DNA from 3 places in the Mesorhizobium sp. M0894 genome. Region 1 is predicted to be linked to each of the others. Evidence: riboswitches for the same ligand, from Rfam matches in the RefSeq annotation. Region 1 holds a riboswitch; each other region holds the start of a gene.

Evidence for each region. Region 1 has a riboswitch for cobalamin ahead of NKH91_RS10665 (CbtB domain-containing protein). Riboswitches for the same ligand answer to the same signal wherever they lie in the genome.
Region 2: it holds a riboswitch for cobalamin, as region 1 does, so the genes downstream of both, NKH91_RS30465 (ATP-binding cassette domain-containing protein) here and NKH91_RS10665 (CbtB domain-containing protein) in region 1, are expected to answer to the same signal.
Region 3: it holds a riboswitch for cobalamin, as region 1 does, so the genes downstream of both, metE (5-methyltetrahydropteroyltriglutamate--homocysteine S-methyltransferase) here and NKH91_RS10665 (CbtB domain-containing protein) in region 1, are expected to answer to the same signal.

The regions. Positions count from the first base shown of each region.
Region 1 covers NZ_JAMYOG010000004.1:301,588-311,630, forward strand. The annotation lists gene mgtE (magnesium transporter) at 1-490, shown strand, start outside; gene NKH91_RS10640 (MerR family transcriptional regulator) at 630-1,016, shown strand; gene NKH91_RS10645 (methyltransferase family protein) at 1,036-1,542, opposite strand; gene NKH91_RS10650 (heparan-alpha-glucosaminide N-acetyltransferase) at 1,559-2,557, opposite strand; gene NKH91_RS10655 (MFS transporter) at 2,804-4,003, shown strand; gene NKH91_RS10660 (aromatic ring-hydroxylating oxygenase subunit alpha) at 3,982-5,175, opposite strand; cobalamin riboswitch at 5,316-5,511, shown strand; gene NKH91_RS10665 (CbtB domain-containing protein) at 5,548-5,727, shown strand; gene NKH91_RS10670 (CbtA family protein) at 5,743-6,519, shown strand; gene cobU (bifunctional adenosylcobinamide kinase/adenosylcobinamide-phosphate guanylyltransferase) at 6,512-7,033, shown strand; gene cobO (cob(I)yrinic acid a,c-diamide adenosyltransferase) at 7,035-7,658, shown strand; gene cbiB (adenosylcobinamide-phosphate synthase CbiB) at 8,098-9,066, opposite strand; gene cobD (threonine-phosphate decarboxylase CobD) at 9,065-10,043, shown strand, end outside.
Region 2 covers NZ_JAMYOG010000029.1:33,799-43,841, reverse strand. The annotation lists gene groES (co-chaperone GroES) at 28-324, opposite strand; gene NKH91_RS30475 (bifunctional helix-turn-helix transcriptional regulator/GNAT family N-acetyltransferase) at 553-1,488, shown strand; gene NKH91_RS30470 (GyrI-like domain-containing protein) at 1,526-2,359, opposite strand; cobalamin riboswitch at 2,636-2,840, shown strand; gene NKH91_RS30465 (ATP-binding cassette domain-containing protein) at 3,008-3,430, shown strand; gene NKH91_RS30460 (ATP-binding cassette domain-containing protein) at 3,363-3,749, shown strand; gene NKH91_RS30455 (ABC transporter substrate-binding protein) at 3,746-4,690, shown strand; gene NKH91_RS30450 (FecCD family ABC transporter permease) at 4,720-5,721, shown strand; gene NKH91_RS30445 (MarR family winged helix-turn-helix transcriptional regulator) at 5,803-6,282, shown strand; gene NKH91_RS30440 (HlyD family secretion protein) at 6,279-7,457, shown strand; gene NKH91_RS30435 (DHA2 family efflux MFS transporter permease subunit) at 7,761-9,296, shown strand; gene NKH91_RS30430 (EAL domain-containing protein) at 9,470-10,043, shown strand, end outside.
Region 3 covers NZ_JAMYOG010000021.1:11,238-21,280, forward strand. The annotation lists partial or broken gene glyA (serine hydroxymethyltransferase) at 80-1,409, shown strand; gene metK (methionine adenosyltransferase) at 1,464-2,639, shown strand; gene NKH91_RS27795 (adenosine kinase) at 2,746-3,738, shown strand; gene NKH91_RS27800 (transposase) at 3,771-4,448, opposite strand; gene NKH91_RS27805 (MFS transporter) at 4,738-6,366, shown strand; cobalamin riboswitch at 6,868-7,068, shown strand; gene metE (5-methyltetrahydropteroyltriglutamate--homocysteine S-methyltransferase) at 7,164-9,509, shown strand; gene NKH91_RS27815 (FMN-binding negative transcriptional regulator) at 9,590-9,805, opposite strand; gene NKH91_RS27820 (dihydrodipicolinate synthase family protein) at 9,840-10,043, opposite strand, start outside.

The sequences.
Region 1 (10,043 bases):
GCTCGTCAACCTTTTGACGGCCTTCCTCGCGGCTTCGGTGATCGGCCTGTTCGACCGCACCATCGAGCATATCGTGGCGTTGGCGGTGCTGATGCCGATCGTCGCCGGCATGGGCGGCAATGCCGGCTCGCAGACCATGACCGTCACCGTGCGGGCGCTGGCGACGAGGGACCTCGATATCTACAATGCCGGCCGCATCATCCGCCGCGAAATCGGGGTGGGCTTCATCAACGGCATCATCTTCGCCATCCTGATCGGCATCGTCGCGGCTGCCTGGTTCCACGATCGCAATCTCGGCGGCATCATCGCGGCGGCGATGATCATCAACATGTTCGTGGCGGCTCTGGCGGGCATCCTGATCCCGCTGCTGCTCGACCGCTTCAAGATCGATCCGGCTGTGGCTTCGGCGGTTTTCGTCACTACGGTCACCGATGTCGTCGGTTTCTTTGCCTTTCTCGGGCTTGCCACATGGTGGTTCGGCGTAGGCTGAACGGCACCTCAATTGACTTTTACGTAAATGCCATGCGAGGCTTTGAAAGGTGCCTTGTCCGCCGATTCTGGTACGCGCCTGGGCGCCGGCGGCGCCGACCAGTTGGAACTCGCGGCGTGGCCGGGGCATTGGAGTGACGATGCGGGAATATTATTCGATCACGGAGCTGACCCGCGAATTCGACGTGTCGACGCGGACGTTACGCTTCTACGAGGACGAAGGGCTGGTGCAGCCGGTAAGGCGCGGCCGCACCCGGCTGTTCCGTCCGTCGGACCGGCATCTCATCCGCCAGATCATGCGCGGCAAGAGGCTCGGCTTCTCGATCAACGAGATCCGCGAAATCATCCAGATGTACAGGGAGCCGCCCGGCGAGGTCGGCCAACTCAAGCTGATGATCAAGCGCATCGAGGAAAAGCGCGAGGATCTTCGCCAGAAACGCCGCGACCTCGAGGAGACCCTGGCCGAGCTCGACCAGGCCGAGGAATCCTGCGTCGAGCGGCTGGTTGAACTCGGCGTCACCACGTAAGCGCGGTGTCAGCCCCGGCTCAAATCCAGCGCCGCACCCTTTTGGCGTAGTCCCGGTACTTCTTGCCGAATTTGGCCGTCAGCACCTTCTCCTCGCTCTCGATCGTCAGCTTCTGCGTCAGGAACGCCGCGATGACCGCGAGCGGCAGGAACCAGGCGATCCCCGAGACAAAGGCGAGGCTGACCAGCAGCAATGTGTTGGCGAGGTAGATCGGGTTGCGGCTGACGGCGAAGGGTCCGGTGGTCACCAGATGGTCCGGCACGCCGTTGGGGTTGAGCGTCGTTTTGGCGCGGATCATGGTGCGGATCGCGGTGAACCAGAGCGCGGCGACCGCCACCAACCCCACAAGGCCGGCGGCGAACAGGATGTCGCCGAGAAGATCGCCGATCCACGGCAGTGGATAGAAAAACCCTAGCGCGACGCTGACGATGATGGCGGCGACATAGATCAGCGGCGGCCATGGGATGTGCCCCAGCTTCGGCTGCCCAGGATTTTGCTGCACGGGTTTCGGGTGACTGTCGGTCATTGTTGTCCTCCCTCGATTAGCGCGTTCTCGGTTCCGCCGTCTCGGTTTGGGCGGTGCAGGTGCCGGCGAGCTCGCCAATATGCGCCTTCCACTCCGGGGACTGGTCGTTGCTGTAGAGCCGGTCAAGCGAGGCTTCGCCCTGGAGAGTGTCCAGCATGCAGGCACAATAGCTGGAGCAGAACTCGGTGTCGCGCGCCTGCTCGCAGGATATTTGGCAGGATTTCAGAAAGTTCACCTCCCTGCTTTCGACCCGCGCCGGCATGAATTGCGAAAACAGCCAGACCGAGCCGATCAGCAGCGGCTGATGGATCAGATAAAAGGCAAGGCTGTGCCGGCCGATGAAGACCAGCGGGTTTGCCCAGCGGCCTGGCGTCATGGCCGACAGCCGGGTCAGCACGCCGGAGGTGGCGGCGAGTTTGGTAACCGCGATGCCGGCAAGCACGGCGCCGAACCAGGGCAGCAGCGGAACATAGTCGTTGGAGTGCGGATTGGTCGCCGATAGACCGACCCACCACAAAGCCGGATGATCGAAGGCCTCGGATCTGAGGTAGAAGGGCGCCGCGATGACAAACGCCGCGACAAGCAGTGTCAGCAGCGCCGGCAGCCGCAGGAACGCCAGGCCGAGCAGGCTGGCGAGCGCGATCTCGTGCAATATGCCGAAAAAAATGAAGCCGTCGGGCGTGGCGATTCGGGTGACCAGCGATATTGCGAGAGCCGCCCCGGCAACCATGGCGAAGCGCTTCCAGAAGCCTGTCCAGCGGATTTTCTTGCCATGGGCGAGATAGAGGCTGACGCCGACCAGGAACAGGAAGCTCGAGGCGATGCAGCGCGCGTAGATTTTCCACCAGCCGAAGGCGGTGAGGCCGGGATCGGTGTAGCCGAAAAATTCGAGATCCCAGGTGAAATGATAGCTCGCCATGGCAAGCAAAGCGATGCCGCGTGCGATGTCGATGGCGGCGATGCGCTTCGCCTTCGGTTGATCCTGAACGGCGGTGGTCGGCGTGGCGATGCTCATCGGTCTCGCTGTCTTGGTTCAGCCCCGGCAAGACGACTATCACGGTTGCCACCGTCAAAAGAAGCAGTCCTCGCGTCACGTTGGCGCGGGTCAGCATTAGAACTCGCTTTAGGCCAGAGCCGGAAAGCCTTTGGCCGGCTTCGCTTTTTGCCGTGAAGGCGTCGGTTTCCTGTTACCCGGCCAGGAATCGCCGCGGCAGATTTGTGCTCCAACCCTGCTTTGGGCGATTCTGCTTCGGGGAAAGCAATGGCTACCCATGTGCGCCATCCTATCTGGCTTGCGGCCTTGCGGCCGGCGGATGCACGCACCTTCGCCTCGCTTTATGCGGTCGAATCGTTCGCGCGCGCCACCGTCTCCAGCGTCATCCCAATCCAGGCCTATGAGATCCTGCACAACGAGCAGACCGTCTCGATCCTCTACACGGTCGTGGCAATGCTCGGCCTCTCGGCGACGCTGTTCATGCCGATGCTGATCCGGCGCTTTGCCCGGCGCTGGGTCTATACCGCCGGTGCCTGCCTGCTGGCCGTCGGCTCGCTGTTCTTCGTCACTCATACGCTTGCTGGCCAAACGGTCGGCATGCTCTGCCGCGTCATCGGCGCCAGCGCGCTGGCGATCACGCTCAACCTCTACATCATGGACCATATCCGCAAGACCGATTTCATGCAGGCCGAGTCGCTGCGCATGGCGTGGTCGATGCTTGCCTGGACCGCCGGGCCGACGCTCGGCATTTTCCTCTACACGCGTTTCGGCATCTATGCCGCGCATAGCGCGGTGGCCGCCTTCGCCATGGCCCTGCTGGCGCTGTTCTGGACCTACCGGCTTGGCGACAACCCGTCGATCCGCCCGGGCAAGACGCGGCCGGTCAATCCGCTGGCCAATATCGGCCGCTTCGTCGCGCAGCCAAGGCTGAGGCTGGCCTGGCTGATCGCCTTCGGCCGTTCCTGCTTCTGGACGACGTTCTTTGTCTATGGGCCGCTGTTCATGGTGATCACCGGCGAGGGCGAGCTCGCCGGTGGCCTCTTGGTTTCGGCCGGCAATGCGCTTTTGTTCATGGCCATCTTCTGGGGCAGGGCGGGAAAGCGTTTCGGCGGCCGGCGCACCATGACGTTTGCCTATTTCGCCATGTCGGCGACGCTGCTGGCGGCCGGCGCCGTCGGCGAGGCCGCGCCGCTCGTCACCGGCGCGTTGCTGCTTTGCGGTGCCTTCTTCACCATCGCGCTCGATGCGCTGGGCTCGACCGCGTTCATGCGCTCGGTGCGCTCGTATGAGCGGACGCAGATGGCGGCGGTCTACCGCACCTATCTCGACTTTTCCGAGCTGACGCCGCCGCTGGTCTATTCAGTGGTGCTGGCGTTCTTCGGCCTGGGCGCGGTTTTCGCGACGCTCGGCCTGCTGGCGGCGGTCTGCGGCTTCGTCACTTGGCGCTATCTGCCCAAATCGCTTTGATGTTCAAGCGCCGCATGCCGCTCGCGCACCCAGTTGTGGAAGCGGTGCAAATCATATTCCTCGGGCATCAGCACGCCGGCCTTATGGCGCATCGAGCGCAGGCCCTTCTGGTTGACCTCGCAGATATCAGCGTCTTCCTCCAGCACCTGGGTACCGAAGGCGACGATGTTGTCGATATCCGCAGCCGGATCGACGAGCGCTTCGGGCGAAAAAAGCCATTCGGCGGTGAGTTCGGTCTGCTCCGGCCCAAGCGGCACCAGCCGCACGGTCCTGACATAGTCGACATGGCCGACGACGAACATCGACGGCAAGTTGGTGGCATAGGTCTGCCCGGCAGCACGCTCGGCCGGCGTCAGGCTCGAAAAGACCGAGCCGTGGACGCGCCCGTCGCGCGACCAGGTTTCGGCCCCGGCCCGCAAGCCGCCGGCAAATTCCGGCGCGTCATTGTCGGCGTGGCGCGCCCATTCGGGGTCGTCGTGCCGGCCCATCAGGCCGCGGCCATAGATCGGCACCAGCCGCGACAGGTCCTTGTGGACGCCGGGGCAGTGCAGGCACTCATTGAAGTTCTCCCAAAATATCTTCCAGTTGCAGTTCATAACCTTGCGCAGCACATGGCCGCTCAGCAGCGTTTCCAGCGGCCAGTTGGCGAGGTTGCCGGATGCCGGATCGAAGGATGTTTCAGCCGAACCGGCAGCGTCTTGCGCGAGGTTGACGAAAACGAAACCGCGCCACACCGAAAGCGCGACGCGGTAGAGCGGATGATCGGCCTTGTCGAAACCGTCCGGCAGCGATTTCGACGGCACGCGCACCAGATCGCCGCGCAGCGAATAGGACCAGGCGTGGTAGGGGCAGGTGATGAGCCGCGCCTTCAGCCGTCCTTCGCTCTGCTGGCAAAGCTGCGAGCCGCGATGCCGGCAGGTGTTGTGAAAGGCGCGCAATTCGCCGGTCTCGTCGCGCAGCACGACGACCTCCTGCGTGCCTATGCGAAACGTCCTGAAAGCCAGCGGATGGGCAAGGTCGGCCTCGCGGCAGACCAGCAGCCAATTGCGATACAAGATGGCCTCGAGATCGCGCTGATAGCCTGCGATGTCCCAATAGGCCGATGACGGCAGCGTCGGCTCGGCCCGCGTCAGGCCGTTATAGGGACCGCGCTCATTCGGGCTGGGTTGCATGCCGGCTTCCTCCCCATCCGCCAGCCGACACCCGGCTGTGAGAATTGTCAATTGCGGCGCCGGCCGGCGAGCTTGGCGAGGCGGCGCATTCGCCACACGATCCGGCGGAATTTGGTTTGCCGGGCGCGGCGATTCTGCCTATAGTCGCTGATGTCGTCGGTTCCGTTTGGAACCAAGAGGGAATGCGGTGCGGGCGAAATTCTTGCCCAATGCCGTGGCTGCCCCCGCAACTGTGTGCGGTAGTCCTCTCCATATGCCACTGAAGATTTTCTTCGGGAAGGTGGGGAAGGGCGCTGATCCGCGAGCCAGGAGACCTGCCGGCGACAGGAAACTGACTTCTATGCCCTCGGGTGGAGGGCGAAAGGACAAGACATGAATACCGCTTCCGTCTCGCTCGGCGCTTCCGTCTCCTCGCAGTCGCGTTTCATGCAGCTGGCGCTTGCTGCATTCCTCGGCATTTTCGTCATGGGCTTTGTCGGCTTCTCGCACATCGATGCGGTCCACAATGCCGCCCACGACTATCGCCACTCGATGGGCTTTCCCTGCCACTGACAAGGGGCTGACATCATGACACTGTTTCGCAACGTCGTGTTCATCGCGGCGATCGCAGGGCTCGTGGCCGGCGTCGTTCTCGCCTGCATGCAGGCCTATGCCACGGTGCCGCTGATCCTGAAGGCGGAAGTCTACGAACAGGCCGGCGGCGGCCATGACCATGCCGCCGCACCTGCGGCACCGGCCGCCACGGGCACGATGGCTATGAGCAGCGCCGCGCCGGCACCGGCTGAAGCAATGGCTCCGGCTGAGGACGAAGGCTGGGCGCCGGCCGACGGTTTCGAACGCTTTGCCTTCAGCGTCGTTGCCAATATCGTCACCGGCATCGGCTTCGCGCTGGTCCTGGTTGCGGTTTCGGAGTTCGCCGGCGGCATCGGCAATTGGCGCCAGGGCCTGTTCTGGGGGCTTGCCGGCTTTGCCGTGTTCACGCTGGCGCCCGGCCTCGGCCTGCCGCCGGAACTGCCGGCGATGCCGGCGGCCGACCTTGTCCAACGCCAGATCTGGTGGTGGGCAACGGTGGTGGCGACCGCCGCCGGTCTCGGCCTGCTCGCCTTCCGCAGATCGCTGCCGCTGGCGATCCTTGCGGTGGCGTTGATCCTAGCGCCGCATTTCGTTGGCGCGCCGCAGCCCGACAGCTTCGAGACGGCGATCCCGGAAGGCCTGCACCACCAGTTCGTGGTGGCGGTGACGCTGACCAATCTGGTGTTCTGGCTGGTGCTCGGCGCGGTCGTCGGCGTGGTGCGCGGCCGCTTCACCGGCACGGCGACCAGCCTGCACGACAGCTTTGCCTGACCGCGCTGCCGGGGCGCTGACCCTGATCATCGGCGGTGCGCGCTCCGGCAAGAGCGTGCATGCCGAGAGGCTGGTGAGTGCCTGTCCGGCGCCATGGAGCTATATCGCGACGGCGCAAGCCTATGACGAGGAGATGCGCGAACGGATCGCGCTGCACCGCTCGCGCCGCAGCCCCGGCTGGACGACCATCGAGGCGCCGCTCGACCTTGCCGGCGCGATCGAGGCACTGCCTGACGGCCAGCCGGTGCTGATCGATTGCCTGACGCTGTGGCTGACCAACCATATGCTGGCGGAACATGATGTCGAGGCCGAATGCCGAAGGCTGGCAGATGTGCTGTCGCGGCCGCGTGGACCCTGGTTCGTGGTGTCCAACGAGGTCGGCCAGGGCATCGTGCCGGAGAATGCGCTGGCAAGACGGTTTCGCGACGCGGCCGGCCGGTTGAACCAGGACGTTGCCGCCGTCGCTGACACCGTGCTTTTGATGGTGGCGGGGCTGCCGCTCAGGGTGAAATGACATGGCTGATACCGACCACATCGATCCCAAGGACGAGGAACGCCACCGCGCGAAGATGGCCAAGCGCAAGGCGGTGCAGGACGCCGAGGTTGCAGCCAAGACGGTCGAGAAAGGGCTGTTGATCGTCAACACCGGTCCGGGCAAGGGCAAGACCACGGCCGCCTTCGGGCTGGCGCTCAGAATGCTCGGCTACGGCAAGCGCGTCGGCGTCGTCCAGTTCATCAAAGGCAAATGGCACACCGGCGAGAAGGATGCTTTTGCCTGCTTCGGCGACCGCGTCGTCTGGCACGCCATGGGCGAGGGCTTTACCTGGGAAACGCAGGACCTGAAGCGCGACATCGCGGCCGCTGAGGCCGCCTGGGCCAAGGCGCTCGAGCTGATGGCCGAGCCGTCGATCAGCCTCGTGGTGCTCGACGAACTCAACATCGCGTTGCGCTACGATTATCTCGACCTCGAAAAGGTGGTCGCAGCGCTGAAGGCGCGTCGCGAGGGCCTGCATGTCGTCGTCACCGGCCGCAATGCCAAGCCGGTATTGGTCGAGGCAGCCGATCTGGTCACCGAGATGGGCGTGACCAAGCACCACTTCTCCGCCGGCGTGAAGGCGCAGCAAGGGATAGAGTTCTGAGGGGTTTGGCGATCGGGGAAGGGCGTTTCGGAGCAGGCGGCGCCGGCGAAGCTGCCGATCTCCCCCCTTGTGGGGGAGATGCCCGGCAGGGCAAAGGGGGGCACTGTCCCTCGGCCTGTCAGTCGGAGACAACTACGTCGTCAGACCGTCATTAGCAGGTGAACGGTCAAGAGGCTGGCGATCCTTCGCGCCCCCCTCTGTCCTGCCGGACATCTCCCCCACGAGGGGGGAGATTGGATGGCGCTTCGGATTTCGCCAACCCCGAACGTCAAAGGCAGGGAATGAGAAGCGCAAAGCTGGGGCGATTATTCTTTGGGCACAGCAATTTTGTTCTTGCTTTGTGCCGGCAGCTATGCTACTAATCTGGGTATGGTGCTAACTGGCTCCAACGACCCGCCGCTTGGCGGGTTTTTTGTTTCCGCTCGATCTCGAGCGCAGGTCACGCCAAGATAACGACCACTGCGACCACCCCGAACAGCCCGATCAGCAGCAAGTCGGCGACCCGGTAGAGTTTCAGCGCCCGCCGGATGTCGGTGCTCTCGGCATCGCGGCGGCCGCCTTCGCCCATCAACGCGTCTTCGACCATGACGCCGTCATAGGAACGGGGGCCGGCGAGCGCCAGGCCGAGCGCACCGGCCATCGCTGCTTCCGGCCAGCCGGCATTGGGCGAGCGGTGCTTTTTCGCATCGCGCCGCACGGCGTGCCAGGCGGCTTTGGCGTCGGCGCCCTTGACCAGGCAAGCGGCGAGTACGATCAGCAGCGCCGTCAGCCGCGACGCCGGCAGGTTGATCCAGTCGTCGAAGCGCGCCGCCGCCCAGCCGAAGGCTTCGTGGCGCGGAGTGCGGTGGCCGATCATCGAATCGGCGGTGTTGGCGGCCTTGTAGGCGACGCCGCCGGCGAGCCCGCCAATGCCGATCCAGAACGCCGGCGCGACGACGCCGTCGGAGAAATTCTCGGCCAGGCTTTCGATCGCGGCGCGGCAGACAGCGGCCCTGTCGAGCTTTTCCGGGTCGCGGCCGACGATCCGCGAGACGGCAATGCGGCCCATGTCCAGTCCGCCGCTGTCGAGGGCGTCGGCCACCGCTTCGACATGCTCGGCCAGGCTCTTCTGCGACAGCAGCGACGTCGCCAGGATTGCGATGACCAACAAGCCGAGGGGAATGCTCCAAAGCATGGTTTCGAGCCAGAAGGCGAGGGCGGCCGGCACCAGCACGATGACCAGCAGCGCGAGCACGCCCCAGCGGCGACGGTGGGCGTCGGAATCAGTGGCGCGGTTGAGCCTGCCGTCGAGAAAGGATATCAGCCTGCCGAACCAGGTGACGGGATGGCCAATGGCATCGAAGAGCTGGGCCGGGTAGCCGAGTACAAGTTCGATGGCCAGCGACAGGAAAGTGATCAGGATCGACATGAAGTCTCTTGATGGAGTGACGGCGGCAGTGGACCACGGCGGAAGCCTTGGCCGGGCGAGGGCGCTTTTCCCTCACGCGCCGCTGCCTTTCGTCGACCTCTCGACCGGGATCAATCCGCACTCCTACCCGCTTTTCGATTTGCCCGCCACCGCCCTGTCGCGATTGCCGGAAGCAGCGCGTGCCCGCGAATTGGCCGAAGTCGCGGCAAGCGCCTATGGCGCTCCATCGGCGGCGAATGTCGCAGCGGCGCCCGGCACGCAGATCCTGTTGCCGCGCGTCGCTTCGCTGGTCAGCCCGGGCAGGGCGCTGGTGCTCGGGCCGACTTATGCCGAGCATCGGCGGGCAGCGGCGATCGCCGGCCATGCGGCGGCTGAAGTCGATGATTTCGAAGCCTTGGCGGCGGCCGACCTTGCCGTCGTCGTCAATCCCAACAACCCGGACGGGCGCGTCGTCGAGCGCGAAAGATTGCTTCGACTTGCCGCAAAATTGCGCGCCAGAGGCGGGCTGCTGGTCGTCGACGAGGCCTTCATGGATGTCGGCCCACGCAGCGAAAGTCTCGCTGGCGACGTCGACCAGGGCGGCATCGTCGTGCTGCGCTCGTTCGGCAAGTTCTTCGGCCTGGCCGGCCTGCGGCTTGGCTTTGCATTGACCGACGCGCTGACGGTCGAGCGGCTGCAGGCGCAATTCGGGCCATGGGCGATTTCCGGGCCGGCGCTCGAATATGGCATAAGGGCGCTTGCCGATACCGGCTGGCAGGCCGGGATGCGGCGCCGATTGGCCGAGGATGCCGCACGGCTCGATGCGCTGTTCGGCCGGTTCGGCGTGCCTGTCGCCGCTGGCACCGCGCTGTTCCGCTATATCAGGCTGGCGAACGCCGCCCGCCTGTTTTCGGTGCTCGGCCAGCGCGGCATCCTGCTTCGGCATTTCGCCGACCGGCCGGATGTGTTGCGCGCCGGCCTACCGGGAGCCGACGAAG
Region 2 (10,043 bases), on a different contig from region 1:
AGATTTAAATGAGGGTGAGGCCGATATTCAGCCGATGATGCCCATAATGTCGGCTTCCTTCATGATCAGAAGGTCTTCGCCATTGAGCTTGACTTCGGTGCCCGACCACTTGCCGAACAGGATACGGTCGCCGGCCTTGACGTCCAGCGGGACGAGCTTGCCGGCTTCGTCACGGGCGCCGGAACCGACGGCGATGATCTCGCCTTCCTGCGGCTTTTCCTTCGCCGTGTCGGGAATGATGATCCCGCCCGCGGTCTTGGATTCGGATTCGACCCGACGAACGACCACGCGGTCATGAAGCGGGCGGAACTTCGACTTTGCCATTTTTTATTCCTCGATGAGAATGGTGAGAACAGTTCCTCCGTCCGGCGGCGCCGGACATGGTTAGCACTCATCTTGGGGGAGTGCTAACGTGGCGCTGAAATAGTCTGGCAACTCGCGTGAGTCAAGGCGCCCGGTGAGCATCATCAGGACAATTGCTTCAAACGGATGCTTCAAACAGATACTTGACCAAGTCAACTAAATCGCTGATCTTGCCCGGAGGAGGATGCCATGACCATTCATCATCACCCAGGCAAGGAGCGGATCGACGCGGTGCGGGCCTTCAACCGCTTTTATACCCGCCAGATCGGGCTGCTCGACGAAGGGCTGCTGAAAAGCACCTTCTCGCTGACCGAGGCGCGGGTGCTCTATGAGCTGGCGCATCGCGATGGCCTGACCGCCACCGATCTTGGGCGCGATCTCGGCCTCGATGCCGGTTATCTCAGCCGGCTGCTGAAGAAGTTCGAGGAGCGTGATCTGGTCGAGCGTGCCACGATCGAGGCGGATGCGCGGCGCTCGTCGATCGCGCTGACCAAGGCCGGGCGGCAGGCCTTCGCACCGCTGAACCAGGGCTCGCACGACCAGGTCGCGGCTTTGCTCGACCGGCTTTCGGATGCCGAACAGGACAGGCTGGTCAAAGCCATGCAGACGGTGCAGCGTTTGCTGGGCGGAAGCGCCGAGCCCAAAATTCCCTATATGCTGCGGCCTCTGCAAGTCGGCGACATCGGCTGGATTATTCATCGCCAGGGCCTGCTCTACGCGCAGGAATATGGCTGGGACGAAACCTATGAAGCGCTGGTCGCCGAAATCCTCGGTGCCTTCGTCAAATCCTTCGATCCGAAATGGGAACGCAGCTGGATCGCCGAGCGGGAAGGCGAGGTCGTCGGCTCCGTCTTCGTCGTGCGCCAGTCGGACGCGGTGGCGAAATTGCGCCTGCTCTACGTCGAGCCCTCGGCGCGAGGTCTCGGCATCGGCAAGCGGCTGGTCGAGGAATGTATCGGCTTTTGCCGCCCCACGGGTTACAGGACACTGACGCTGTGGACCAACGACGTGCTCGCCGCCGCCCGCCACATCTATGAGGCTGCGGGCTTTAAATTGACCAACGAGGAGCGCCACCATTCCTTCGGCCAGGATCTGGTCGGCCAGAACTGGAATTTGGAGTTGTAGCAGCGCTTCCGGCGCTTCGGCGTCGGCCTGCCGTACCTCACCCTTTGACCGGTATCCAGATTTCCAGCCCGCCATTGCCGCTGTGCGGATCAAATTCGGGGCCGTAACGCTCGAATTCCGGCGCATCGGCGATCTCGTGCCCAGAGGCTGGCAGCCATTTGTTCCAGATCGTGTTGACCGTGCGGCGGATGGTCGAGATATGGTCACGATGGGCGAACACGGCGTATTTCTGCGCCGGCACGCGCACACGCCAAAACTCCCTCGGCAGGTCCGAAAAATCGGACACTTCGACGCCAGCGATGTAGTCGAAATTGCCGGCGTCGTCGCCGTTGACGCAGACGCCATAGGCGACGTCGCCGATCTCGCCAGGAATGTTGCCAATATAGGGGCCGAACCGCTGCCACTGCATCGGGATGCCGGCGCTGGTTTCGCAGCTGTAGCGCTCGCCGAGACCGGCGATGAGAAACGGCCGGCTGGTCTCAAAACGCGGCGGTTCGAGAGTGGCGAGAAAGGACTGGTCCATCAGGATCGGCTCCACAAGATCGAGGTTGTCGAGCGAGCCTTGTGCGCGCACCAGTTCCGGCGTGGTGCCGAACTGGTCGCGGAAGGCGCGGGTGAAGGCCTCATGCGAGGCATAGCCGGCGTCGAGCGCGACCGAGAGGATGTCGGGTGCGCCGGCGCCAAGCTTGCGCGCCGCTTCGGTCAGTCGGCGAGAACGGACGTAGCTCATCACCGAACGGCCGGTAGCCGCGCCGAAAGCCCGCGTCACATGAAAGCGCGACACCCCGCTGATCTTGGCGACATCGTCCAGCGAGACTGCTTCGGGCAGATGGCTTTCGACGAACCACAGCGCCTTCTCGGTCGGATTCATTTGGCACCTCGCATTGGCCCAGTCTCCGCATTGGCCCAGTCTTTACATTGGCCATGTCTTATATTGGCAAGATTATGGTGCCGCTTCCTGGCGGAGGCAGTTTGATCGAAATTGCGCACTGCGCAAATCGAGAGCGACGGTCGTCGGCAAGTCGCAAATCGCGCGAAAAGGCTTGACAGGAAGCGGGCAAACGTCCTTTTAAATGTAACGTTATTACATCACGAGGTCTATATGGCTCCTTCTGACAAGACTTATTGCGCTGTGATTGGCGGAAAACTAGGGTGGCTGACTGATGGTCCCCGAGTCGAAAGGCAAGGGGTGAAAAGGGAACACGGTGAGATCTTCGGATCGAGGCCGCGGCTGCCCCCGCAACTGTAAGCGGTTAGCAAAAATCCGAAGTGCCACTGGCCGGCAAGGCTGGGAAGGCAGGATGGCGCAAAGACCCGCGAGCCAGGAGACCTGCCATCAGCATGAGTTGACCGGACGGGGTGTGCCGGGAGGAGACGTGGACATCGGTCTTGTCGGCCGGTCCGTCCAGCTTCCTTCCGTCGCCATTGAGAAAGTGACGGTAAGTTGGACGCCTCCCAGCCTCTTCTTGAAGCGTGTGAACTGAGCGCGACGACGAATGGCCGGTGCCTGGTCAGCGCGGTGAGCCTTTCGATAGCGCCGGGCGACCGCCTCGCCATCATCGGCCCCAATGGCGCCGGCAAGACGACGCTGCTGCGCATGCTATGCGGTACGCTGCGGCCAAGCGCGGGAGATGTGAGATTTTCCGGACGCCGGCTGGAGAGGTTTTCGGCCGCCGAGCGGGCACTGCACATGGCGGTCGTTGGCCAGACCGACCAGCCTGATCCGCGGCTTGCCGTGATCGACTACGTCGAGCTTGGGCGCGTCCCGCATGCCGGCTTGCGACGGAGGAGCGAGCAACGCGACATCGTCATTGAAGCACTTCGCAGAACCGGCCTGCTGCCGCTGCTCGGCCGCACGATCGGCTCGCTATCCGGTGGCGAGCGGCAACGCGCCCAGTTGGCGCGCCATCGCCCAGGAGCCCAAAATCCTGTTCCTCGATGAACCGACCAATCATCTCGATCCGCGCGCCCGCAGCGACCTTCTCGAACTCGTATCGCAGTTTGGCATGACCGTCGTGGCGGTGCTTCATGATCTGTCGCTTGTCACGCCATTTGCCACCAGGGTCGCGGTGATGAACGAGGCCCGCCTGCAGGCACTTGCCAGTCCGCGCGAGGCGCTGACCAAGAAGTTGATCCGCGAGATTTTCGGCGTTGACGTGCTTTGGCTGCGCCATCCCACCGAAGACCGCGAACTCACGGTCTTCGACGTTCCGAACCGCGCCTCTTCACATCCCGATTTGACCAAGGAGCAACATCCGTGAAACGCATCGTACTGTCTTTTGCCTCCCTCCTACTTGCCCAGACCGCCTTCGCTTTCCCGGTAACCGTTGATAGCTGCGGCACGCCGCTGACGTTCGACGCCGCGCCGAAGCGCGCCGTCATCCAAGATCTGAACATGGCGGAGATGGCCTTCGCGCTGGGGCTGCAACCATCGATCGTCGGCCTGACCGGCATCACCGGATGGTATAAGGTCGGTCCGGAATTCAAGGCCGAGCAGGGCGCGATCCCGGAACTCGCGCCGAAATACCCGACCCTCGAAAACCTCGTCGCCGTCGAGCCCGATTTCTTCTTCGCCGGCTGGTATTACGGTATGAAGCCTGGCGGCGAGGTGACGCCCGATACGCTGGCCCCGCACGGTATCAAGACGCTGGTGCTGACGGAAAGTTGCGTCCATCTCGACCAGAACCGCCCCGCCGCCTCGATGGACCTGCTCTATGGTGATGTCGAAAAGCTGGGCAAGATTTTTGGCAAGGAGGCGGAGGCGGGAAAGCTTGTTTCGAACTGGAAGGCGCAGCTCGCCGATATCACGGCAAAGATCGGCGACCGCACGGGAACGCGTGTGTTTCTTTACGACTCCGGCGAAGACAAACCCTTCACATCAGGCAAGTTCGCGATCCCCAGCGCCATGATCGCCGCAGCGGGCGGCGACAACATCATGGCCGACATGCCGACGAGCTGGGGCAATACGGATTGGGAGACGGTGGCGGCCCGCAATCCGCAATTTCTTATCCTGCTCGACTACCAGGACGGCGGCTACAGAAAACTGCTCGATTTCCTGAAAGCTCATCCGGCGATGAAGGAGACTGAGGCGGTCAAAAATGAGCACTTCATTGCGCTGCGCTATGCCGAACTGACGCCTGGGCCTGCCAACATCGAGGGGATCGGCAAGATCGCCAGGGCGATGCACCCGGAAGCTTTCTGAGCTTGCGCCAGAGAGCGTTCGAATTGGCGATGACAGCAGGAGCAGCAGCGATTGCCGCTCTTGCTCTGCTGTCGATTGCCTATGGATCGACGGTCATCGCGTTGAGCGACGTGATTGCTGCGCTCGGACATGCCGCCGGGCTGGACGGAGACATCGTGTCCGGTCCGGCCGGCAAGATCCCGATTGCCAAGATCGTCCTCGATCTTAGGCTACCGCGCACGATTATGGCCATCTGTGTCGGCGCCGGGCTGGGCGTCATCGGCGCGCTGCTGCAGACGGTAACGCGCAACGACCTCGCAGATCCGTTCTTGTTCGGCCTGTCGTCCGGAGCCGCGGCCGGCGCGGTTTCCGTCATCACCATTTTTGGCGACCATTTCGGTATCTGGACGTTGCCGGTCGCGGCCTTCACGGGCGGCGTATTGGCCGCCGGCATCGTGCTTTTGCTGGTTTCGCGGGTGAGGGGGCAAGGCCCCGAACGGCTGATCCTCGCCGGGCTTGCCGTCTCGTTCATGTTCACCGCCTTGACTAACTATCTCGTCTTTGCCGGAGACCAGCGCGCCGCTCACTCGGTGTTGTTCTGGACGATGGGCGGGCTCGGGCTGGCCCGTTGGGACAATATCGAGCTGGCTGCTCTGGGCGCAGGCACCATCCTTGTTTATGGACTTTGGAACCACCGCCGGCTCGACGCTTTCCTGGCCGGCGAGAATGCCGCTGAAAGCCTCGGCGTGCCGGTTGCGCGGATGCGCAGGATGACATTTCTCGTCGCCGCTTTCTCGACGGCGATCCTTGTCTCGGTCGCAGGCGTCATAGGTTTCGTTGGCTTGATGATCCCACATCTGTCCAGGACCCTGGCCGGCCCGCTTCATCTGCGCCTGATTGCAAGCTGCGCCCTCTTCGGAGCGGTGCTGTTGCTGGCAAGCGACCTTCTCGCGCGCACGCTGTTGCCGCCGCAGGAACTGCCGATCGGCATCATCACCAGTTCGGTCGGCGCTTTCTTCGTGGTCACGATGCTCATTCGCAATCGCTCATGATGTGACTGCCATGCACATTTGCCACCCTCTGGCATAATCCGGCTCCTTGAATTATGAGCACGCTTATTATATATGTCGCTCATGGTTTCCGACGGCATCGACAGATTGGGCTTTTTGATCCACGACGTGCAGCGCCTGATGCGCAAGCGCTTCGAGGCGCGCGCCAGCGGTTTTGGCCTTTCTTCGGCGCAATGGCGGCTTCTGGTCCGCGTCGCCAAGGAGGCGGGTGTCGCGCAGGCGCGGCTTGCCGAGCTTCTCGAAATCGAGCCGATCAGCGTCTCGCGTCTTGTCGATCGCATGGAGGAGGGCGGCTGGATCGAGCGCCGTCCCGACGCAACCGACAGACGAGTGCGCATGATTTTCCCGACCGCCAAGGCGAACGCAGCCTACGCCCACGTCAAGAGCCTTGCCGGCGAGGTGTATGAGGAATCGCTCGTTGGCGTTTCGCCGGAAGATCGCCGCGTCCTGGTCAAGGCGCTGGAGACAATGGTGCAGAATCTTGCGGATGGTGAGACGCCGCCCTCGGAAAAAGTGAAGAATACGGAAGGCGCAGCAGCATGAACGCGGTAGCCAAAGTAGATAAGAATGCGGCCAAGCTGGAGATGGAAGCTCCCGCGAAGCCGGCGGCAGCTCCGGTAACGGTCGCTCCGCAGGTAGCTCCGGCGCCAGTGGCGCCGAAGAAGAAGCGTCGTGCCGGCCGCCTCCTTTTGATGTTTGTGCTGCCCGCTGCGTTGATCGCCGGCGGCAGCTATGTCTGGGTGACCGGCGGCCGCTATCAGGAGACCGAGAACGCCAATCTGCAGCAGGCCAAGGTGTCGATAGCCGCCGATACGGCGGGCCGCATCGTTCAGGTCGATATTTTCGACAACCAGTCTGTCAAGCAGGGCGACGTGTTGTTCGCCATTGATCCCGAGCCCTACCGGATCGCATTGGCCCAGGCCGATGCGGCGGTGGCCGGCGCGCGGCTCAATGTCGAGCAGCTGCGTGCGGCCTACAGCCAGGCGCTGGCGCAAGAGAAGTCCGACGAAAGCCAGGTCCAGTACGCGCAGTCGCAGTATGACCGCGCCGCCGACCTTGCCCGCAAGGGCATCAACGCCAAGTCGTCGCTGGACGAGGCCAAGAACGACCTCGACAAGGCCAAGCAGCAGCTGGCCGTGGCCCAGCAAGGGATCGTCAGCGCCAAGGCGGCACTTGGCGGCAATCCCGACATCGAGACCGACAAGCATCCGACAGTGATGGCGGCGCTCGCTGCACGCAACAAGGCGGCCTACGATCTGGTCCAGACAACAGTCAAAGCGCCTGCCGACGGCATCATCAGCCAGGCCGCTTCGTTCAAGGTCGGCCAGTATGTCGGCTCGGGCACGCCGCTGTTTTCGCTGGTCGAGACCGGCGATACCTGGGTCGACGCCAATTTCAAGGAAACGCAGCTCACCAACATGAATCCGGGCCAAAAGGCCGAAATCGTGGTCGACACCTATCCGGGCAAGACGTTCGAAGCCACCGTCAAGGCGATCGGCGCCGGCACCGGGGCCGAGTTCTCGCTGCTGCCCGCGCAGAACGCGACCGGCAACTGGGTCAAGGTCACGCAGCGCATTCCGGTCCGCCTGGAATTGACCGATGCCGACGCCAAGACGGCGCTGCGCACCGGCATGAGCGCGACGGTCACGGTGGACACCGGCGTTTCCCGCGGGCTGCCGAGCATTTTCCACAGCGCGACGGCAGGCGAGGCCAAGTAAAGAGGCCGAACAGCGGCCGCATAGCAAACAGCGAGATGGATGCAGGATTGGTCCGAGGGAGACGCAGGAAAAGTTGAATGCGTAGACGCGCTGCGCTGTAGCCTGCCTGAGCAGACAACGCGCGCAGGATCTTCGGTCCTCAGGTTTCCGGGCGGCAGGCGCCCGCTTTGTCGAGACGCTCAGTCGATGTAACCCCCACATCGATGCTCGCGTCCCACCGCGATGAGGGTCTCTCTACAGCGGGGCCTCGCCGTCCGGAAACCTAATGTACACGTTTTTGTTACCTGCTGGAAGTTTTACGTCATGAGCAGCCCAGAACCCTTTCGCGAAGTGCCGCACCGCGGCCTGATCACAGTTGCGCTCATGCTGGCGACGATCATGCAGGCGCTCGACACGACGATCGCCAACGTTGCGCTGCCGACCATGACCGGCGATCTCGGCGCCTCCCCCGACAACATCAACTGGGTGCTGACCTCCTACATCGTTGCCGCCGCGATCATGACGCCGGTGACCGGCTGGCTTGCCGACCGCTTCGGTCGCAAGGAACTGTTCCTGACGGCGGTGGTCGGCTTTACCGTCTTCTCCATGCTGTGCGGCATCGCCTGGAGCCTGGAGACCATCGTTCTCTTCCGGCTGATGCAAGGCGTCTTCGGTGCGGCCATCGTGCCGCTGTCGCAGACCTTCCTGCTCGACATCAACCCTAGGGAACGCCACGGCCAGGCCATGGCCATCTGGGGCGCCGGCATCATGCTGGGACCGATCCTTGGCCCGACGCTGGGTGGCTGGCTGACCGAGAATTTCAACTGGCGCTGGGTGTTCTTCATCAACCTGCCGGTCGGCATCATCGCCTTCCTCGGCATGGCCGCATATCTCCCCAGCGTTGCCCGGCGGGTGCGCAGCTTCGATTTCTTCGGCTTCGCCATGCTCTCGCTCGGTGTCGGCGCGTTGCAACTGATGCTAGATCGCGGCGGCGAGGTCGACTGGTTTTCCTCGATCGAGATATGGATCGAGCTTGGTCTTTCCATCACCGGCTTCTGGGTATTCACCATTCACACGTTGACGGCGGAGCACCCCTTTATCGACCCGAAGATCTTCCTCGATCGCAATTTCGTCACCGGGCTGGCGTTCATCTTTGTCATGGGCGTGCTCATTTTGGCGAGCATGTCGCTGCTGCCGCCAATGCTGTCGACCATCTTCGGCTATCCGACCCTCACCATCGGCATCGTCCTGGGGCCACGCGGTGTCGGCACGATGATCGCGATGCTGTTCGTCGGGCGGATCATGCACAGGATCGATGCCAGGATCCTCGTCGTCATCGGCTTCCTGCTGACCGCGCAATCGCTCTACACGATGTCCAGCTTCTCGCCGCAGATGGACAACTGGCTTATCCTCAGCTCCGGCGTCATCCAGGGCCTTGGAATGGGAATGGTGTTCGTGCCGCTGTCCACCGTGGCCTTCGCCACGCTCGACGCACGCTTCCGTACCGATGCCACGGCGTTGTTCAGCCTGGTGCGCAATCTTGGCTCATCGATCGGCGTATCGGTGGTGACGGTTCTGCTGGTGCGTAACACGCAGATCAACCACGCCGAGCTCTCGGCCTATGTCAACCCGTTCAATCCCAACCTCTGGGCGGCGTCGCCGGCAGCAGCGGGCGGCGATCCGATGGCGCTGTCGCTGATGGATCGCATGGTCAATATCCAGGCGATGATGATCTCCTACGTCAATGACTTCAAGCTGCTGATGATGATGACACTGCTTGCCGTCCCGTTTGTTTTCCTGCTGCGCAAGCCAAAGGCTGCGCCGCCCGCCGGTGGAGCGCCTACCGCGCATATGGACTAAGTCTCACGGCTCCGGCAACCGCGACCGGCTCACGGCTTCCGTTGCCTGTGCCGGTCGGGTCGGCATTGAGCCGGTTCACCTGCCATTAGTATATCCCGACCAATATGCACTCGCTTTTGGGTTGAAGGCGAGCCTCCTTTGCTTGCCTCAAGCATCAGCGGGAGGAACTGTGTTTGGCCACGAAATCATCCAGGCAAACCGCCGAAGTGCCCGAATCCGCCAATTTGACGACGCTGGCACAACTGGCGACTGCCTCATATGAGGCGCTCGAGCGCGAGCTTCGCGCCACGATTGCAGCGCTTCAGGACCAGGCACTGCGGTTCCAGACCGCGATCGAGAACATCTCGCAAGGCATCTGCTTTTTTGACGCCGATGAACGGCTGATCCTGTGCAACCGGCGCTATGCGGAAATCTATCGCCTTGCGCCGGAGCAATTGCAGCCGGGTGCGGCGCTGCGCGAAATCGTCGAGCGGCGCGTCGCTGTCGGGACCTCGGCAATGAATGCGGACGCCTATCTGGCGTTGGCCCGGGCAGTCAATTCGGGCACTGCTTCGGGGAACTGGACAGCCGAGCTCGCCGATGGCCGGACAATTCAGGTCTGCCATCAACCGATGCCTGACGGCGGCTGGGTGGCCACGCACGAGGACATCAGCGAGCTCAGCGCCAACCGCTTGGTCGTCGACGAGCGTATCTCCTTGCAGACGCTGATCGACCTGGTGCCTGACTACATGTGGGTGAAGGACACCG
Region 3 (10,043 bases), on a different contig from region 1:
GCGGTACGAGACACGCGGCCGAAGGGGACCGCATGCTTGACCGTGAAATAGATCAATCCAATTGGAGCGCGAAGCTACCATGGACAACTCCGCCGACAGCGCCATCGCGCAGCCCGACACTTACGGACGGTCTCGCTTGGCGGCGGTTGATTGCCGCCTTCACGAACTGCTTCTAAGACAGGAGCGGCAGGAGCGGACGACGCTCAAACTGATCGCATCTGAGAACTTTGCCTCCTCGGCCGTGCTGGAAGCAACCGGTTCGATTTTCATGAACAAGTACGCCGAGAGGTACCCCGCTGCGCGCTACTACGCGGGAAACGAGATCGTCGATGAGCTTGAGAACCTCGCCATTGAGCGCTTGAACACGTTATTCGGCAGCGAACACGCCAACGTCCAGCCTTATTCCGGCTCGCCGGCCAATCAGGCTGTCTACCGCGCGCTTTTGAGCCCCGGTGACAAGATCATGGGCTTGCCCCTTCCGGAAGGGGGCCATCTGACTCATGGTTGGGCCATCAACTTTTCCGGAACTGACTATCAACGCGTCCCCTATGGACTAGATGAAAAGACACAGCAGATTGACTATGACCGCTTGCGCGAGACAGCCAAGCGAGAACGGCCGCGGCTCATTTGGGTCGGCGGAACTGCTTACCCGCGTGTCTTTGACTACGCGGCAATGGCAGAAATCGCCCTGGAAGCGAACTCCTATCTCGTAGCCGACATTGCGCACATCAGCGGCCTGATTGCCGCGGGAGCGCACCCGAATCCCGTGCGCCATTGCGACGTGGTCAGCAGCACCTCCCACAAATCGATCCGCGGTCCCCGCGGTGGTTTCATTTTGTCCAGGAACGAAGATCGCTATCAGGCCCTGTATCATACAAAGAGCAAATACAATCTCGCCAGACGAATAGACCGGGCGGTCTTTCCTCACCTGCAAGGCGGGCCCCACATGAATGCCATCGCTGCTGCCTTGCACGAAGCCGCGAACCCGTCCTTCCGAAGCTACGGCCAACAGACCGTCAAGAATGCCAAGGCTCTTGCACAGGCACTGATCGAGCGAGGTTATGACCTGGTTACCAGGGGGACGGACAATCACATGCTGATCCTTGATCTGCGCGATCGACCACTATCGGGCAAGGCCTATGCCGAGCGGCTAGCAAAGGCAGGCATCATCACAAACTTTAACATGGTGCCTGGCGACCCGCGGGATCCGGCGGTCACAAGCGGAATTCGCCTGGGGGCGCCAGCAGTGACGTCAATGGGCATGCGCGATGTGGAAACCGTGCAAATTGCTCGCTTCATTGACTCCGTCCTCTGGCGAGCCAGACGACGAAGATCTCCATGCCTCCCTGCGAAGAGACGTTGCCGACTCGTGCGCTGCGTTCGAGGTCCCGGGCATCCCCGACAGGTAAGGTGGGCTAAGCAAAATGCCCCATACAACTCCAACACCCGAAGTGAGGCATTTCATGGCTAGGCAGTTCGTGTTCTCTTCCGAATCGGTTGGCGCGGGACACCCGGATAAGTTGGCTGACAACATCTCGGATGCCATCCTCGATGCCATCCTCCGCACCGATCCCAAGGCGCGCGTCGCCTGTGAAGCGTTGGTAAAATCAGGGATAGTCGTTCTGGCTGGCGAGATTACCAGCGGTGCGCGGGTGGATTATAGCCAAGTTGCGCGCGATACAATTCTCGATATTGGATACGACGATGAGGCCGTCGGCTTTGACGGCCGGCGTTGCTCCGTCGTTCATGCACTCACCGAGCAATCGCCCGACATTAGCCAGGGCGTTGACGAGGGACGAGGGCAGGACCTGCAGCAGGGAGCGGGAGATCAGGGCCTCATGTTCGGCTACGCATGCCGCGAAACCGATACCTTAATGCCTTTGCCGATCCAGCTCGCGCATCGCTTGACGAAACGACAGGCAGATGTCCGGAAAGCACGACAGCTTGGCTGGTTGCGTCCTGATATGAAATCCCAAGTCTCAGTGCGCTATGAGGGGTTGCGCCCGGTCGCCCTTGATACCATCGTCGTATCGACCCAACATGACGAGCAAGTCTCGCAAGAGACGGTCCGCGAGGGCGTCATTGAGGAAATCATAAAGCCTGTCCTGCCGACCCACCTGGAGACGGAAGGCATCAGAATTCTGGTCAACCCGACGGGGAGGTTCGTAGTCGGCGGGCCGCGCGGCGACTGCGGTCTCACTGGACGCAAGATCATCGTCGATTCCTATGGTGGGATGGGTCGTCACGGCGGCGGCGCCTTTTCGGGCAAGGACCCGTCCAAGGTTGACCGCTCAGCTGCCTATGCGGCCCGGTATGTCGCAAAGAATATCGTCGCTAGCGGACTTGCGGACGTCTGCGAGGTGCAGCTTGCTTACGCAATCGGCGTGGCCAGTCCGGTTTCTGTCATGGTCAACACGTTTGGAACAGCGAGGGTTGAGGAAAGAAGGATCGAGCGCCTCATTCTTGAGTTGTTCGATCTCAGACCGAAGGGCATTATCAAGATGCTTGATCTCTTACGCCCTATATACCGCAAGACCGCGACCTATGGCCATTTCGGCCGTGAAGAGCCTGATTTCACCTGGGAGAAGACAGACAGGGCCGACGAATTGCGTCGCGAGGCAGGACTCGCCGCCCCGTGAGGGCCGACGCCGAATGGATTGGCATCCGGAAAGCCCATTCCAACTCGCCAGACCCGCCGGCCGGCCGGCGTGGCAAGAAGCCGTCGGGATTTTCGCGGAGACATTGATGCCGGACTATGACGTGCTTTGTATAGGAAATGCCATCGTCGACATCATCGCCCAGTGCGACGAGGCGTTCCTGGAGACCAACGGCATCATCAAGGGCGCGATGAATTTGATCGACACGAGGCGCGCCGAACTGCTCTACAGCCGCATGGGCCCGACCATTGAAGCCTCGGGCGGCAGCGCCGGCAACACGGCGGCGGGCGTCGCCTCCTTCGGCGGCCGCGCCGCTTTCTTCGGCAAGGTCTCCAACGACGCGCTCGGCGAAATCTATGCGCATGACATCCATGCCCAGGGCGTCGCCTTCGACACAAAGCCGCTCAACGGCGAACCGCCGACGGCGCGCTCGATGATCTTCGTCACGCCGGACGGCGAGCGCTCGATGAACACCTATCTCGGCGCTTGCGTCGAACTCGGCCCGGAGGACGTCGAGGCCGACAAGGCGTCGGGCGCCGCGGTCACCTATTTCGAGGGCTATCTGTGGGACCCGCCGCGCGCCAAGGAAGCGATCCGGCAGACGGCGAAACTCGCCCACGCCGCCGGGCGCGAAGTGTCGATGACATTGTCGGACTCGTTCTGCGTCGACCGTTACCGCGACGAGTTCCTCGATCTGATGCGCTCCGGCACCGTCGATATCGTCTTTGCCAACAGCCACGAGATCAAGTCGCTCTACCAGACCGCGTCCTTCGACGAGGCGCTGGCGCAGATCCGCAAGGATTGCAAGATCGCCGCCGTCACCCGCTCGGAAATGGGCTCGGTCATCGTGCGCGGCGACGAGACCGTCACCATCGAGGCGACCAGGATCCGCGAGCTGGTCGACACGACAGGCGCCGGCGACCTCTACGCCGCCGGCTTCCTTTACGGCTACACGCAAGGCCGCGGCCTGAAGCAGTGCGGCGATCTCGGCTCGCTGGCCGCCGGGCTGGTCATCCAGCAGATCGGCCCAAGGCCACGCCAGAATCTGCGCCGAGAGGCGGAGCAGGCGGGATTACTGTAGGTGGCGAGCCAAGAACCAGCTGCCCACCCTCCTTAATCCAGCCCGAGCCTTTTCTTCAGTTCCGCATTCTCCTTGCGGAGACGATCGGCAAGCAGGCTCTTTAGCCGCTTGTTTTCTTCCTCGAGCGCGACGAGATCCTTCAGCCCGTCACTGTCCGCCGCCGGCGCCGCCGCCTTCTTCCAAAGATAATATGTCTGTTCCGAGATGCCGGCTTGCTTCACCGCGCTCTTGAGAGTAGCGCCGCCGCCGATCGAGGTCTCGATCTGCGCCAGCTTCTGGGCACGATCCTTCGCGGAGTAGCTCTTTCGGCCTGTTCGCGCTGACGGCGGTGCTTCAGTGGTCGCGGATATCGGCTTGGCGCCCTCCTTGCGGGCAGGCGCGCTCGCCTCAGCTTCTGGCTTCCTCGACCGCCGCGCTCTCGTCTTCGGTTTTGGCGTTTCCGCTTTGTCTGCCGGTGCGCTAGGAACTACTGCTGACTCGGTTTCCAGGGGATTGGCCATGAAATGCTCCACTCGCGGTTTTTGCAAAGGTTCAGCATCAAGGGCCACTACAGTAGAGTCAACAAGCTGACGATTTAACGGCTCGACTTCCTTTGTTGTCTCGGCCATCGCCGCGGCGATGTCGAAATTGCCCCAGATGGAACGTGCGGATTTTTGATAATTGCGCTTTTGTTTGACTTCCACGGTGAATGGTCGCGTCTGCCGCCTCATAGTTCCTTCCTGAATAGGAGAATGAAGTCGCCGCTCAAATTTTTGGCGCTTCCTGCTTAGCGCGGAGCATTATCGTATAGCCGCTCAACGGGCAAGTGATGCCGGTCTTCGATGGCTGACCCATCTGGGGAGATTTGAGCGGCTTCGCGCGTCCTGCGCATGCCTGTAAGGCCGCCAGTTTTCTGGGTTAGCAGGCGCGCCACTGTGGCAGCTTGGCTTGTACGGCGAGGCCATGGTTGAGTGAGGCGAACCAAATCCAGCCCCGCGGTCGATCCCGAAGCTTCCCACAATGGCGAAGAGAACATCTTCACTCGTTCCTTTTCAGCACAAGACCTTCCGTTCGCTATGGTCGGCTGCACTCGTTTCGAACCTTGGCACCCTGGTGGAAGGTGTGGCGGCGGCCTGGCTGATGACGAGCATCGCCACCTCCCATGGAATGGTGGCGCTCGTCCAGTCATCGACCACCCTCCCCTACATGATCTTCTCGCTCGCGGCGGGAGCGCTCGCGGACAACTTTGACCGTCGCCGGATCATGTTGACTGCGCAACTGCTGATGGTCTGCGTATCCGCCTTCCTGGCGTTCCTGACCTATGCGGGGGAAATGACACCCTGGACCCTTCTGGGTCTCACCTTCCTGATCGGCTGTGGTTGGGCATTGCACGATCCCTCTTGGCAAGCCTCGATGGGGGATATCCTGCCTCGCGAACACCTGCCTAGCGCGGTTGCGCTCAACGGCATGAGCTACAATCTCATGCGCAGCATCGGGCCGGCGATTGGCGGCATAATCGTGGCCACAGCCGGTGCGGCCTTCGCGTTCCTGTTCAACGTCTTTTGCTACTTCGCTCTGATCGCTGCGCTGTTGCGGTGGAAAGCCGTACGGACACGACAAGCGCTGCCGCGGGAGGCTTTCGGCAGTGCGATGGCGGCGGGCTTCCGTTACGTGCTCTTGTCGCCGAACCTTCTCAAGGTCATGTGCCGGAGTTTCATTTTCGGCCTCACCGCCGTTGTCATTTTGGCTCTCCTGCCGTTGGTTGCTCGCGAACAGATCAAAGGGACCGCGGTCACCTACGGCGTGATGCTCGGCTTCTTCGGCCTGGGAGCGATTTGCGGCGCGCTCCTCATCGGGCGGGTCCGAGAAGTTCTCTCCAACGAATGGGTCATTCGCGGTGCGTTCTTTATACTGGCGATCAGCTGCTTCTTTCTGGCATGGAGTGAGCACGTTTGGCTGAGCTGTCTCCTCCTCATGCCGGCCGGTGCGGCCTGGATTCAATCATTCTCGCTGTTTAACGTCACAGTGCAGCTTTCGGCGCCGCGGTGGGTGGTTGGACGCGCCCTGTCTCTCTATCAGACGGCCACATACGGCGGCATGGCGGCGGGAAGCTGGCTTTGGGGCGAACTGGCGGATGTCCAAGGTGTTTCGGGAGCCTTCCTCGTCGCCAGCGTGGTTCTTGTGATTGGTGGACTGATGGGGATCGTTCTGCGTCAGCCGGATTTCGAAACGCTCAATCTGGATCCGACCAACAAGTTCAGCGAACCGACGCTGCAACTTGACCTGCGGCCACGAAGCGGTCCGATCATGGTGATGGTCGATTATCGTATCGATCAGAGAGATGTCCCAGAATTTCTCAGTGTGATGACATCGTGGCGAAAAGCCCGGCTGCGAGATGGCGCCAGACAATGGGCGTTGCTGCGTGACCTGGAAAAGCCCGAACTATGGACCGAGTGCTATCATGTGCCAACCTGGGTCGAGTATGTTCGCCACAACAACAGGCAGACCCAGGATGACGCCGAAATCGTTGCGCGCCTGGAAGCGCTGCACCGTGGCGATTGTCCGCCCAAGACGCATCACAAGATCGAACGCCAAACCGTGCGCGTGCACGACGATTTGCCGCTCAGGCCTCATTTGGACAGGACTTGAGCTGGCCCGGTGGTTTGAGCCGGGTTACCTTGAGCCGGTGGGCTGCGAACAAGCAGTTCGAGACATTGGCCTCGATCACTTCGCAACACGCCGCTGCGCCTGGCCTCGGTGTGCTCCCCCCGAAATCGTTGTGTCATATCACCGAGGGCATCACGGCCAACAGCTTCCACATGGGCAACAGCCTCGCCATTGAGCCGAATATGGTCGCGAGCAGATCACCAACGAAGCGGTCGGAACCTCGGAGCCGAAGTTCGACGCCGAGGTGGTTCGCATGATGCGCTAAGCAGCACCACGGCGCTTGCCGGTGTGTTTGCTGCCGGCAGCCGACGAACTCCTATCCTCCTGGACAAGGGCGCCGTGCGTCATTGCTTTGATTTACCGGCCGCTCAAGGCTTCCACAGTTTTCGCTTTCGAGGCGACCTTTGGAACATGCCAACGGAAATTTAACATAACGACATAAACATTTCTTTATGCGGCGTTGACAAAGAAGCGAACTGCTGTAATTGTCTCCCGCGTCGTGGTTCTCCGTACGGCGCTGCCGCAGCGGAGCTAAGAGGGAAGCCGGTGCGATGCCGGCGCTGCCCCCGCAACTGTTAGCGGCGAGCCAACCCCACTCATGTCACTGAGGCGAATAGCCTTGGGAAGACGGGTAGAGGCTATGACCCCGCGAGCCAGGAGACCTGCCACGGCGAATTACGTCCACGGGCGGGGTGTCTCGGTGGCCGCTGCAGCCTGGCGTTCGTGCCGGCCTGCTAGCGCCTTCCTTGTCACCGACGCCCCAACCATCGGGGTCTGGCATGACTGTCTCTCAGCAAATTCCTGTAGCAACGCTCGGCGTGCCCCGCTTCGGTCGTCGGCGAGAACTGAAATTCGCGCTTGAAAGCTACTGGTCCGGAAAATCGTCCGCTGCCGACCTTCTCACGACCGCGAAGGCGCTCCGTGCCGCTAGCTGGGAGGAGCAGCACGATCGCGGCGTGTCGAAAATCCCGTCGAACGACTTCTCGCTCTACGACCATGTGCTCGACACCGCAGCCATGGTCGGCGCCGTTCCATCCCGTTACGGCTGGAATAGCGGCGAGGTTCCACTTCACATCTACTTCGCAATGGCGCGGGGCAACCAGGGTCAGACGGAGGATTGTCGACACGCTGGTCACCAGCAGGCGGCTCATCGGTCTGATGTAACCGCGATGGAAATGACCAAGTGGTTTGACACCAACTATCACTACATTGTGCCGGAACTCAACGATGATCAGACGTTCGCCCTCTCGTCGACGAAACCGGTCGATTACTTCATCGAGGCTAAAGCTCTCGGCGTTCACACACGCCCAGTCATCCTTGGACCGATCACCTTCCTCAAGCTGGCGAAATCGCCTGCCGAAGGATTCGATCCCATCGCGCTCCTGCCGCGGCTGCTGCCCGTCTACGAGCAACTCCTGCAGAGGCTGAAGCTGTCTGGAGCCGACTGGGTGCAGATCGATGAGCCAGCGCTTGTCCTCGATCTGAACCCGAACGAACGAGCTGCGTTCGAATTCGCCTATGGCCAGCTGTCGAAAGCCGCGCCCGAGCTGAAGATCATGCTGGCTACCTATTTCGGGCCGCTGGGAGACAATCTCGAAACCGCGGTTTCTCTGCCCCTGGCCGGGCTGCATATTGATCTCGTGCGCGCTCCCGAGCAGCTGGAAACGGTGGGTCGGCTCGCACCGAAGGATCTGGTGCTCTCGCTTGGCTTGATCGATGGCCGCAACGTCTGGCGTGCGAACCTGCCCGCCATTCTCGACCGCATCAAACCGATCGTCGCCGGCTGGCCCTTGGACCGCGTCGAGATCGCGCCTTCTTGCTCGATGCTGCATGTGCCGATCGACCTCCGCATGGAGACGGAACTCGACGCGGACATCAGGTCGTGGCTCGCCTTCGCGGCCCAGAAGACCGACGAGTTGGTGTTGCTTGCCCGGGCCCTGTCCCAAGGCAGGGATGCGGTGGCAGGCGCGTTGAAAGCGTCTGCCGAGGCTGCCGCCACTCGCGTGACATCCACGAAGATCCATGACCCGCTAGTTGAGGGGCGGATCGCCAGCATTGACGACAGCATGAAGCGACGAGAGAGCGCTTTTGCCGAGCGCTCCAGAGTCCAGGCCGGCACGCTCGGGCTGCCGCCGTTCCCGACGACGACCATCGGGTCCTTCCCGCAGACGCCGCAGGTACGCAGGGCGCGGGCCGCTCATGCGAAGGGCCAGCTGAGCTATGTCGACTACGAGACCTTCCTGAAGAAGGAGATCGAGGCTGCAATTCGCTGGCAGGAAGAGATCGGGCTGGACGTGCTGGTGCACGGTGAGTTCGAACGAAACGACATGGTACAGCATTTCGGCGAGCAGCTGTCCGGCTTCGCCTTCACCCAGCATGCCTGGGTGCAGAGCTATGGGTCGCGTTACGTGCGCCCCCCCATCATCTTCGGCGACGTATCGAGGCCCAATCCGATGACGCTGCGCTGGTGGCAGTTCGCCCAGTCGCTTACGGAAAACCCTGTGAAGGGAATGCTCACAGGCCCAGTGACCATTCTCAACTGGTCTTTTGTTCGCGACGACGTACCCCGCTCCGAAGCATGCCGCCAGATCGCGCTCGCCATCCGCGACGAAGTGACGGATCTCGAATGGTCCGGCGCAAGGATGATCCAGATCGATGAGGCCGCGTTTCGCGAAGGATTGCCACTGCGCCAGTCTGATTGGAACGACTATCTCGACTGGGCTGTCGAATGCTTCCGGATCGCTTCAACGGGTGTAAAGGACGCGACTCAAATCCATACCCACATGTGCTATTCGGAGTTCAACGAGATCATCGACGCGATCGCTGAAATGGATGCGGATGTCATTTCGATTGAGACGTCGCGCTCGAAAATAGAACTGCTGGACGCCTTCACGAGCTCCAAATATCCGAACGAAATCGGGCCCGGAGTCTACGACATTCACTCACCACGTGTCCCGGAAGTCGGGGAGATTTCGGATCTCGTCATGCTTGCCCGCGAGCGACTGTCGGATTCCCAACTGTGGGTAAACCCGGACTGTGGCCTCAAAACACGCAAATGGGAGGAGGTCCGCCCTGCCCTCATGAACATGGTCGATGCAGCACGTGCGCTCCGGGAGAAAGTGTAGGCCGGAGGGTTTCCTGGTTGCTCACCATCGTGGTGAGTCACCGGCTGCCGCATGTCGGCCGTGAATGTGCCAAAACGCGATCACATCCGAGAATGTGCACTTTCCTTCGGCACGTGTACTAGTCGCGCAGGAGTAAAGGGTACCGTTTTCTCCCTGTGACGTGTCGAGTTCGAAGGGGATGTGATTGGCGTCGAGACGCTCCGGCCATGGGTTATCAGCATGCCAAGTGCACTGTTCTCGATCAGTTCGTAGAGGACTTCTCGGCTCGGTTCATCGAAATGCGCGGGTACATACATGACAGGTTCCTTCACTGGCCGCCGGGTTCGCTATTCACCGGTTGACATCCGATGGCAAGCGTTCCAACGCGGCGGCGATCTGGCGCTTCGCTGCTGAGGGCAGAGGCAGGATGGGACGCGGGGGGTCGGCACGGCAAATGTCGAGCAATTCGGCAAGTGCATAGACGACGCGAAGGCTCGAGAACTCCTTAAAGAGGCTCCAGAGCGGCGCAAGCGTGGCATCGATCCGTCGCGCTTC